2 regions of the Tardiphaga sp. 813_E8_N1_3 genome follow, and region 2 is predicted to be linked to the other one. Evidence: predicted binding sites of a transcription regulator. Region 2 holds the regulator's gene; the other holds the start of a gene.
The links. The regulator PhoB, encoded in region 2, activates phosphate uptake and scavenging genes when phosphate is short. The targets are predictions, from matches to a motif close to TGTCATNNANCTGTCAT.
Positions count from the first base shown of each region.

Region 1: AB8A33_RS25875 (alkaline phosphatase D family protein) is a predicted target of PhoB. The motif match lies at 1,324-1,340, and genes of this name have one in related genera.

Region 1 covers NZ_JBPWQE010000001.1:5,472,242-5,477,636, reverse strand. Annotated here, with positions in the region: gene AB8A33_RS25880 (TonB-dependent receptor) at 1-948, opposite strand, end outside; cobalamin riboswitch at 1,055-1,246, opposite strand; gene AB8A33_RS25875 (alkaline phosphatase D family protein) at 1,390-2,958, shown strand; gene typA (translational GTPase TypA) at 3,202-5,025, shown strand; gene maiA (maleylacetoacetate isomerase) at 5,271-5,395, opposite strand, start outside.
Region 2 covers NZ_JBPWQE010000001.1:5,286,494-5,291,888, forward strand. Annotated here, with positions in the region: gene argF (ornithine carbamoyltransferase) at 1-566, opposite strand, end outside; gene AB8A33_RS25045 (aspartate aminotransferase family protein) at 566-1,792, opposite strand; gene AB8A33_RS25050 (GcrA family cell cycle regulator) at 2,240-2,749, shown strand; gene phoB (phosphate regulon transcriptional regulator PhoB) at 2,982-3,686, opposite strand; gene phoU (phosphate signaling complex protein PhoU) at 3,778-4,491, opposite strand; gene pstB (phosphate ABC transporter ATP-binding protein PstB) at 4,520-5,347, opposite strand; gene pstA (phosphate ABC transporter permease PstA) at 5,344-5,395, opposite strand, start outside.

The sequences.
Region 1 (5,395 bases), 190 kb from region 2:
GATCAGCGGCGTGCCGAAATAGCGCATCGGGTGGCGATCGCCGTAGTCGGTCGAGATCGTCCAGACGAGGTCTTCGGTCTGCTTGATCTGTACGGTGGCATGCAGCGCGACATTCGAGTTGTTGCCGCGATCGACCCAGCCGTCCGACATGTTACCGGTAGCCGTGATGCGGTAGGCAACGTCCTTGTTGATCGGTCCGCCGCTGTCCACCGCGATGCGGCGGGTCATGTTGCTGTCGAGCGAGATTTCGGCCTGGTTTTGCGGGATCCATGACGGCATCTTCGAGACTATGTTGATAGCGCCGCCGACGGCACCCTCGCCGAACATCACGGACGCCGGACCACGCAACACCTCGATGCGTTCGGTGGACCAAGTGTCAAACGGGAAGTTGACCGTGCCCGAAGCGACGTAGAGTCGCGTGCCATCGAGCAACATCTTCACCGAATCCACGCCGGTGAAGCCACGGGTGCTGAAGGCAACGCCGCCGTTGCCGGGATCTCCGATGGCCGTTATGCCGGTGGCGTTCTGCGTCACGGCATCGAGTACGTTCTGCTGGCCGCGTTCGGCGATGGTCTCGGCCGAGATCACCTCGACGCTGGCAGGCGTCTGCAGGCGCGTCAGGCCGAGGCGGCTGCCGGTGGATGTAGTGCCCGTGAGGTTGAGCGTCGGCGCTGCGAAGACGGGGCCTGTCGGTGTGGTAACCGGCGCGCCGGTATTGGCGGCGACATTGCGCTGCTGGCGTGAGCGCGCAGCACGCGATGCATTGCCGTTCGTGGTGCGGCGTGCGCGCTGAGGCGTCGCCGACGGCTGGACTACAACGGGATCGAGCGTCTGGCTTGGCTGTGCAGCTTGCGCCCAGCTTTCGCTCGGACACAACAAGCAGGAGAGAGCAACAGAATAAAGAAAGGGAGTATGTCGCTTCAATGCGACGGGAGAAACGGAGGTCATCTACAGGACTCGCGGTTACGTGGCACGTCACCGCAAACCAAGTCGCCCCGCTGCTTTCAAACAGGCAGTGTGACTTCCACCAGGACACCCCGCCCAATGTGCTCGCGTGTGACCACGACTGGCGGCAGGTCTCCTGGCTCACGGGTCAATGCCTGTTGCCGCCTTCCCAGGTGAATACCCAGTGGCTCTTGGCGCAGGCTCGCCGCTTACAGTTGCGGGGGCAGCCGCGGAATCGGGGGATCCCCCTCACCGCATTCCCTTTTGATCCCCGAAGGGAACCGTCGCCTTCACGTTAAGGTGAAATTTCCAAATGTGTCAATCAAGTTGCTAGTCACTCGCAACGTGTGCTGACGGGTGTTGATATTGCGCATCACCTGTCATCGCAGCGTCAAGCGATTTGCCTAGAGCCACTGGTGCCAGAGCCAGGATCAGGAGTTCGCCATGGCGTACAAGTTTTCGGTATTACGTATTTCCCGCCGTCGTTTTCTCACGCAGTCAGCTGCAGCAGGCGCAAGCTTCCTGGCGATGCCTTACCTCAGCCGCGCGGCGGATCGTCCGGCCGTATCGCATGGCGTGCAGTCCGGCGATGTCGGGACGAGCAGCGGCATGATCTGGTCGCGCGCCGATCGCCCGGCGCAGATGATAGTGGAAGTCGCCACCACCGAATCCTTCAGCAATGCGCGCATGTTGCCTGTCGTCAGGGCGCTGCCTGAAACCGATTTCACGGTGAAGCTGCTGCTCGATAATTTGCCGGCCGGGCAGGACATCTTCTACCGCGTCAAATTCTGCGATCTCTCGCATACCGACATCGTCGGCGAGCCCGTGATCGGCCGCTTCCGCACCGCGCCGGCGGATCGCCGCGATGTGTCCTTTGTTTGGGGCGGCGATGTCGCAGGCCAAGGCTGGGGCATCAATGCCGATGACGGCGGCATGGTCACCTTCGCCACCATGCGCAAGCACAATCCGGATTTCCTGATCCATTCCGGCGACACGATTTACGCTGACGGCCCGATCCTGCCCGAAGCAAAATTGCCGGACGGCACGATCTGGAAAAACACCATTACGGTGCCGGAAAAGGCGAAGGTCGCCGAGACGCTCGACGAATTCCGCGCTGCGCACAAATACAATCTGCTGGACGACAATGTTCGTGCCTTCAATGCGCAGGTGCCGATCTTCGGCCAGTGGGACGATCACGAGGTCACCAACAACTGGTCCTCATCGAAGCAGTTGCCGTCATCTTACAAAGAGCGCGACATCACGCTGCTGGCCGCGCGCGGCGCCCGTGCCTTTCACGAGATGTATCCGATCTCGGTCAACCCGACCGAACCCGGACGCGTCTATCGCACGCTCAACTACGGTCCACATCTCGATGTCTTCATGCTGGACGAGCGCAGCTATCGCGGCCCCAATGGCCCGAACCTGCAGGAGACCTATGGTCCCGATGCGTATTTCATCGGCCCGGAGCAGATGGCCTGGCTGAAGCGCGCCTTGATGGCGTCGAAGGCGACCTGGAAGGTGATCGCCTCCGACATGCCGATCGGCCTCGTCGTCTATGACAATGCCGCCGACAAGAAGGGCTCGGAAGCGATCGCGCAGGCCGACGGCCCAGTGCGGGGCCGCGAGCTGGAGATTGCCGATATCCTGCGCTTCATCAAATCGGCGGGGATCCGCAACACGGTCTGGCTGACGGCCGACGTGCATTACACGGCGGCGCATTACTACAGTCCGGAGAAGGCCCAGTTTCAGGATTTCGAGCCGTTCTGGGAGTTCGTTTCGGGCCCGTTTCACGCGGGAACTTTCGGGCCGGCGGCGCTCGACAATACCTTCGGTCCCGAGGTCCGTTTCGTGAAGGCGCCGGGGCCCGACAAGCAGAATTTGCCCCCGTCGGCCGGCATGCAGTTCTTCGGCCACGTCAAAATCGACGGCCAAAGCGGCCAAATGACCGTTACCTTGCGAGATCGGGCCGATATGGCCCTTTGGGCCACGGTTCTGGACCCGAAATTGGGCTAACCATTTGGCAGATTCGCATTGTTTTTCGGCGATTTCCCCCTATATTGCGCCGCAACGCGTCCGAGTACCCGGCCCCTTCTGGCCGGGTTTGCTTTTGGAGGGATTGCCCCAGCGCGTTTTCAGACGAGGCAGTTATCGAACGCGCTCGAGCGCAAGGCCCAACTCTAATTGATCTGGCCTTTTGTCGAGCATGTCTTGTTGAACCCGCTTAAGGGCACCCAGACCGTAACCAGAAGAAGACCTATGAACCTTCGCAACATTGCTATCATCGCCCACGTTGACCACGGCAAAACGACCCTCGTCGACAAGCTGCTGCAGCAGTCGGGCACCTACCGCGATAACCAGCGCGTCCAGGAACGCGCGATGGATTCGAACGACATCGAAAAAGAGCGCGGCATCACTATTCTCGCCAAGTGCACCTCGGTGCTGTGGGATGATGTCCAGATCAACATCGTCGACACCCCAGGCCATGCCGACTTCGGCGGTGAAGTCGAACGCATCCTGTCGATGGTCGATGGCGTGATCGTGCTCGTCGACGCTGCTGAAGGCCCGATGCCGCAGACCAAGTTCGTGGTCGGCAAGGCGCTGAAGCTCGGCCTCAAACCGATCGTCGCGATCAACAAGGTCGACCGTCAGGACGCCCGCATCACCGAAGTTGTCAACGAAGTGTTCGACCTGTTTGCAGCGCTCGACGCCACCGACGATCAGCTCGACTTCCCGATCCTGTACGGATCAGGCCGCAACGGCTGGATGGCCGACAGCCCGGACGCGTCGCATGACGTCGGCATGAAGCCGCTGTTCGATCTCGTCATCAAGCATGTCGCGCCGCCGGTGGTTGAAGAAGGTGCGTTCCGCATGCTCGGAACCATCCTCGAAGCCAACCCCTATCTCGGCCGCATCATCACCGGCCGCATCTCGGCCGGTTCGGTCAAGCCGAACCAGAGTGTCAAGGTGCTGTCGCGTGATGGCAAGGTCGTCGAAACCGGCCGTATCACCAAGATCTTGGCGTTCCGTGGTCTTGAGCGTCAGCCAGTTGAACTCGCCGAAGCCGGTGACATCGTCGCCATCGCCGGCCTGCCCAAGGGCACTGTCGCCGACACCTTCTGCGATCCGTCGGTTGAAATTCCGATCCAGGCCCAGCCGATCGATCCGCCGACCGTGTCGATGTCCTTCATCGTCAACAACTCGCCGCTCGCCGGCACCGAAGGCGACAAGGTCACCAGCCGCCTGATCCGGGACCGCTTGCTGCGCGAAGCCGAAGGCAATGTCGCGCTCAAGGTCGTCGAATCCGCCGATCGTGATGCGATGGAAGTGTCTGGTCGCGGCGAATTGCAGCTCGCGATCCTGATCGAGAACATGCGCCGCGAAGGCTTCGAACTGTCGGTGTCGCGTCCGCGCGTGGTTCTCACCAAGGACGAGAACGGCAACACGCTCGAGCCGGTCGAAGAAGTCGTCATCGACGTCGATGAGGAATTCTCCGGCGTAGTCGTTCAGAAGATGAGCGAACGCAAGGCCGAGATGATCGAGATGCGTCCGTCGGGCGGCAACCGTCTGCGTCTGGTGTTCTACGCTCCGACCCGCGGCCTGATCGGCTATCAGGGCGAACTCATGACCGATACCAAGGGTACCGCGATCATGAACCGCCTGTTCCACGACTACCTGCCCTATAAGGGCGAGATCGCTGGCCGCCGTAATGGCGTGTTGATCTCCAACGACCAGGGCGAAGCGGTTGCTTACGCCATGTTCAAGCTGGAAGATCGCGGCCCGATGATGATCGAGCCGGGCTGGAAGGTCTATAAGGGCATGATCATCGGCGAGCACACCCGCGAGAACGATCTCGAACTCAACGTTCTCAAGGGCAAGCAGCTCTCCAACATCCGCACCACGTCGAAGGACGAAGCGGTTCGCCTGACGCCGCCGATCCGCATGACGCTGGAAAAGGCGTTGGCCTATATCGAGAGCGACGAGCTGGTCGAGATCACCCCGAAGTCGATCCGCCTGCGCAAGAAGCATCTCGATGCCAACGACCGCAAGCGCGCCGAAAAGACCAAGGAAGTGATCGCGTAAGCGACGAGTTTTCTTTGGCTGGTTACGAAATGCCCGGCGAAAGCCGGGCATTTTTATTTTGCACTGTCATTCCGGGGCGACCGCGCCTCTTGCGCGGGCGAACCCGGAATCTCGAAGTGGAGTTCTCACTACATCGAGGTTCCCCGCCACTCCAATTGGAGTGGCTGAGGTTCGCTCCCTCAGCTATGCTGAGCACGCGCTCTCAGTCGCTGCAATTGCAGCGGCGGGGAACGACGAGTTTGTAGCTACCCCTTCGGCGCCCCCTGTTGCTTCAACGGATCGGCCTTCGCAAACGCCTCCATCGCCTCGCAGGTGGCGACGATACGATCGATGGTCGGGATGCCTGCAATCTCGATCTTCAGCACCTTCA
Region 2 (5,395 bases):
GTCGCGATATTGAGCTTGAACTGGAAGCGCTCGGCCGCATGGGCCCAGGACATCAGTACATTGTTGTCGTCGCCGGTCCAGGCCACGGTGCGCCCCTTGATCGGACCGCGGTGCTCCTCATAGGTCATGACATCCGCCATCACCTGGCAGGGATGCGAGAAGCGCGTCAGGCCGTTGATGACCGGCACGGTCGCGTTTTCCGCGAGCTCCACCAGCGAGTCATGATTGAGGATGCGGATCATGATGATGTCGACGAAGCGCGACAGCACGCGCGCGGTGTCGGCAATGGTCTCGCCGCGACCGAGCTGCATTTCGGCGCCGGTGAGCATCACGACGTCGCCGCCGAGCTGGCGCATGCCGACCTCGAACGACACGCGGGTGCGCGTCGAGGGCTTTTCGAAGATCATCGCCAGCGTCTTGTTCTTGAGCGGACGATCGGGCTCGGCATTCGAGCCATCCCGCCCCTTCAGCTTCGCCTTCATGGCGGCAGCCGCGTTCATGATATTGCGCAACTCGCTGGCCGGCACGGCCGTGAGATCGAGGAAATGCCGCGGTGACGTGCTCATCACGCGGCTCCCTGCGTCTTGTCGGGTGAGCCGAGCGCTACGCAGGCCTGTTCGAGCCGCTGCACGGCCTGCTCGATCTCGGACTCGCTGACGATCAGCGGCGGCAGGAAGCGCACCACATTGTCGCCGGCGCCAACCGTCAGCAGCTTCGCGTCACGCAATGCTGCCACGAGATCGCCCGCCGGCACCACGGCCTTGAGGCCGATCAGAAGACCTTCGCCGCGCACTTCGCTGAGCACATCTGGATGGCCATCGACCACGCCCGCGAGTTTCTGTTTCAACAGCAGCGACATCTTCTTCACATGGTCGAAGAAACCGGGCTTCAGCATGATATCGAGCACGGAATTCGCCGCGGCCACCGCCAGCGGATTGCCGCCAAAGGTCGAGCCGTGCGAGCCGGGCGCCATGCCTTCGGCCGCTTCCGCCGAGAGAAGGCACGCGCCGATCGGGAAACCGCCGCCGAGTGCCTTGGCCAGCGCCATGACATCCGGCGTCACGCCGATGCGCTGATAGGCAAACAGTTCGCCGGTGCGGCCCATGCCGGTCTGCACTTCGTCGAAGATCAAAAGTATGCCGTTCTTGTCGCAAAGTTCGCGCAGCGCGCCAAAGAACGCGTTGCTCGGCGCACGCACGCCACCCTCACCCTGCAGCGGCTCGATGAGAATGCCGGCAGTGTTCGGGCCGATGGCCTTCTTCACGGCTTCGATATCGCCGAGCGGCAACTGGTCGAAGCCGTCGAGCGGCGTGCCGTAGCCTTCGAGATATTTCGCGGCGCCCGTCGCCGCCAGCGTGCCGAGGGTGCGGCCATGGAACGCGCCTTCAAAGGTGATGATGCGCGTGCGCTCGGGGTGGCCCTTGGAGAAATGATAGTGGCGGGTCACCTTGATCGCGCATTCCATCGCTTCCGCACCCGAATTGGCGAAGAACACGAAGTCGGCAAAGCTCTGTTCGCACAGCCGCGCGGCGAGGCGCTCGCCGTCCGGGCTCTTGAACAGGTTCGACATGTGCCAGAGCTTGGTGGCCTGCTCCTGCAATGCGGCGACCATATGTGGGTGCGCATGGCCAAGTGCGTTCACGGCAACGCCGCTGGTGAAATCGAGGTAGCGCTCGCCGTCGGTTCCAATCAGCCACGCGCCTTCACCGCGCTCGAAAGCGACATCCGCACGCGCGAAAACAGGCAGCAAGTGGGCCTGAGAGAGGGGCGAAGACGTTGCGTTGCTGGTCATAACCGATCCGATCGAAAAGACTGCGGCCGCGTCGATGACAATTGTGCGAAATCGAACAACGGACCCTAGAAACGAAACGTGCCGCCCTTCTCGGGCGGCACGTGGGCATTATTCTATGTGTGCTGTGAAGACTGTCAACCGCGCACTGCGGCTTTCGAGTCACACGGAGTCGCAGAAAAAGCCGATTTTGCAGCTTTATTTGCAGAAGCATGTGGACGCGGCATGCCCGACTCTTGCGCGCGAGTCACGGCATATTGTAGCTTTTGTCTCGTCGGATACGACATCTCGTGCGGCGGTAGACCTTTTAATGACACATCCAGTGCGGCGTAACAGCCGGACGCGAAATTCGCGCCCGGTGAGCGCTAAGGGATTCTGACCGCAGGGATTTTTGAAGTCTCAACTCGCAGCGCTGACCGGTGCTCTGGCGCTTACGAAGGGAAAATGGCGATGACGGTAATGACATGGACCGACGATCGCGTCGAACAGTTGAAGAAACTCTGGGAAGGCGGCCTCTCCGCCAGCCAGATCGCCGCGGAACTCGGCAACGTGACCCGCAATGCCGTGATCGGCAAGGTGCACCGTCTCGGCCTGTCCGGCCGCGCCAAGAGCCCCTCCTCGGCAGCTCCGCGGCAGCGCAAGGCGCGCCCGGCCCAGCAGATGGTACGCGTCGCCCGCCCGATGGCCCGCGGCAACACCGCGCTGGCCCATAATTACGAGATCGAGGCGGAGCCCGATCCGATCGCCTATGACAACATCGTACCGATCAGCCAGCGCCTGTCGCTGGTCGAGCTCAACGATGCCACCTGCCACTGGCCGATCGGCGATCCGTCGAGCGCGGATTTTTACTTCTGCGGCGGCAGGGCCCTGGCTGGCGCCCCCTATTGCGCACATCACTCGCGCATCGCCTATCAGCCGGCGAGCGACCGCCGCCGCGCGGTACCGAAGCCCACGCGCTGAGCTGGAAGATATCTAAACCAAATGAAAATGCCCGGTGATGAGCCGGGCATTTTTTTGTTTTGGATGGTGATTGCCGGGGCGCTTGCGTTGACACTCGGTGTCGTCCCCGCGAAGGCGGGGACCCATAACCACCGAAAGAGTGGTTGGGGCGTATTCGCAGGCGTCCTGGATAGAGCCGAGAAGACGGAGGCTATGGGTCCCCGCCTTCGCGGGGACGACACAGCGTGTGTTGTTACTCCGCCGCCTTGTCGAACCGGTCGTCCAGCGCATAGCCGGCGCCGCGCACGGTGCGGATCGGATCGGGCTCACCGGCGGGATTGAGCAGCTTGCGCAGGCGGCCGATATGCACGTCGACGGTGCGCTCGTCGATATAGATGTCGCGGCCCCAGACGCTGTCGAGCAACTGCTCGCGGCTGAATACGCGGCCCGGATGTTCCAGGAAGAACTCCAGCAGGCGATATTCGGTCGGACCGAGATCGATCGGACGGCTTGAGCGCACAACGCGGCGCTTGTCGCGGTCGAGTTCGATATCGCCGAAAGCGAGCACGGTGGCGAGACGCTCGGGAGCTGCACGACGGAGCAGACCCTTCACGCGGGCCAGGAGCTCCGGCACCGAAAACGGCTTGACGATATAGTCGTCGGCGCCGGTGGCGAGACCGCGAACACGCTCGCTCTCTTCGCCGCGCGCCGTCAGCATGATGATCGGCAATGCCTTGGTTTCGGGCCGCGCGCGCAGGCGGCGGCACAGTTCGATGCCGGACAGACCCGGCAGCATCCAGTCGAGCACCACGAGATCCGGCACCCGCTCCTTCAAGCGGGTGTCGGCATCGTCGCCGCGCGCGACAGTTTCAACATCATAGCCTTCGGCGTCGAGGTTGTAGCGAAGAAGCGTCGTGAGGGCTTCCTCGTCCTCCACCACCAGAATGCGTGCATTCACAGCCATATGGTCAATATCCTCAGTGACGTCCGACAAGCCTTTAGGCCATGATCCTTGCGGAAGACTGGCTTCCACTTTTCCGGATCATGCTTCAGACCGTCGGCGCATTCGCGAATGTGGTCATGTCGCCCTTCGGGCGCTTGTCGAGGATCTGCTGGCCCTCGATCATGTAGAACACGGTTTCTGCAATGTTGGTGGCGTGATCGCCGATCCGCTCGATGTTCTTGGCGCAGAACATCAGGTGGATACAGAACGAAATGTTACGCGGGTCTTCCATCATATAGGTAAGGAGTTCGCGGAACAGCGAGGTGCAGATCGCGTCGATTTCCTCGTCGCCCTTCCACACCGTCATCGCGGCGGGCAGATCGTGTGCGGCATAGGCGTCGAGCACGGCCTTGACCTGGGTGGTCACGAGGTCGGTCATGTGTTCGAGGCCGCGGATCAGCTTCAGCGGATGGAAATCGCTGTCGAGTGCATTGACGCGCTTGCCGATGTTCTTGGAGAGATCGCCGATCCGCTCCAGATCGGTGGCGACGCGCAGCGCGCCGACGATCTCGCGCAAATCGACAGCCATCGGCTGGCGCTTGGCGATGGTCAGCACGGCGCGCTCTTCGATCGTGCGCTGCAACTGGTCGATCTCGGCGTCGGTGGCGACAACGCGTGCACCGAGTGCGACGTCCCGGCGGATCAGCGCGTCGACGGATTCGACGATCTGCCGTTCCGCGAGGCCACCCATCTCGGCGACGAGACGGGTCAGCTCCTGCAGATCGTCGTCGAAAGCCTTGGTGGTGTGTTCAAAAGCCATATCTAAATCCTCCCGCGAATATGTCGCGTCAGCCGAAGCGGCCGGTGATGTAATCCTGGGTGCGGCGGTCGGTCGGCGACGTGAAGATCTTGTTGGTTTGATCGAACTCGATCAACTCGCCGAGATACATGAAGGCCGTGGTGTCGGAGACGCGGGCAGCCTGCTGCATGTTATGGGTGACGATCGCGATCGTGTACTGATCCTTCAACTCGTCGATCAGCTCCTCGATCTTCGCGGTCGAGATCGGATCCAGCGCCGAGCACGGCTCGTCGAACAGGATGACTTCCGGCCGAACCGCGATGGTGCGCGCAATGCACAGACGCTGCTGCTGACCGCCCGACAGGCTGAGGCCCGACGCGTTGAGCTTGTCCTTGACTTCGTTCCAGAGCGCACCGCCACGCAGCGCCTTCTCGACGCGCACGTCCATCTCCGACTTGGAGATCTTTTCATAGAGGCGAATACCGAAGGCGATGTTTTCGTAAATCGTCATCGGGAACGGAGTCGGCTTCTGGAACACCATGCCGACGCGGGCGCGCAGCAGGTTGAGGTCCAGCTTCGGATCCAGAATGTTCTGGTTGTCGAGCATGAGCTGACCTTCGGCGCGCTGGCCGGGATACAGATCATACATCCGGTTGAAGATGCGCAGCAGCGTGGACTTGCCGCAGCCTGACGGGCCGATGAACGCCGTCACGCGGTTCGCCATCAGCGTCAGATTGATCTTCTTCAGAGCGTGGTGTTCGCCATAGTAGAAGTTCAGGTCGCGCACGGTGACCTTGGGACGGGTCTCGCCCTGCAAGACCGACGGCGGCGGCATCGAGACGGAAGGAACGCCAGACGACACAGAAAGCTCACTCATTTTGCTGTCCTCTCGGCGCCGAGAATGCGCGCGCCAATGTTAAGGGCA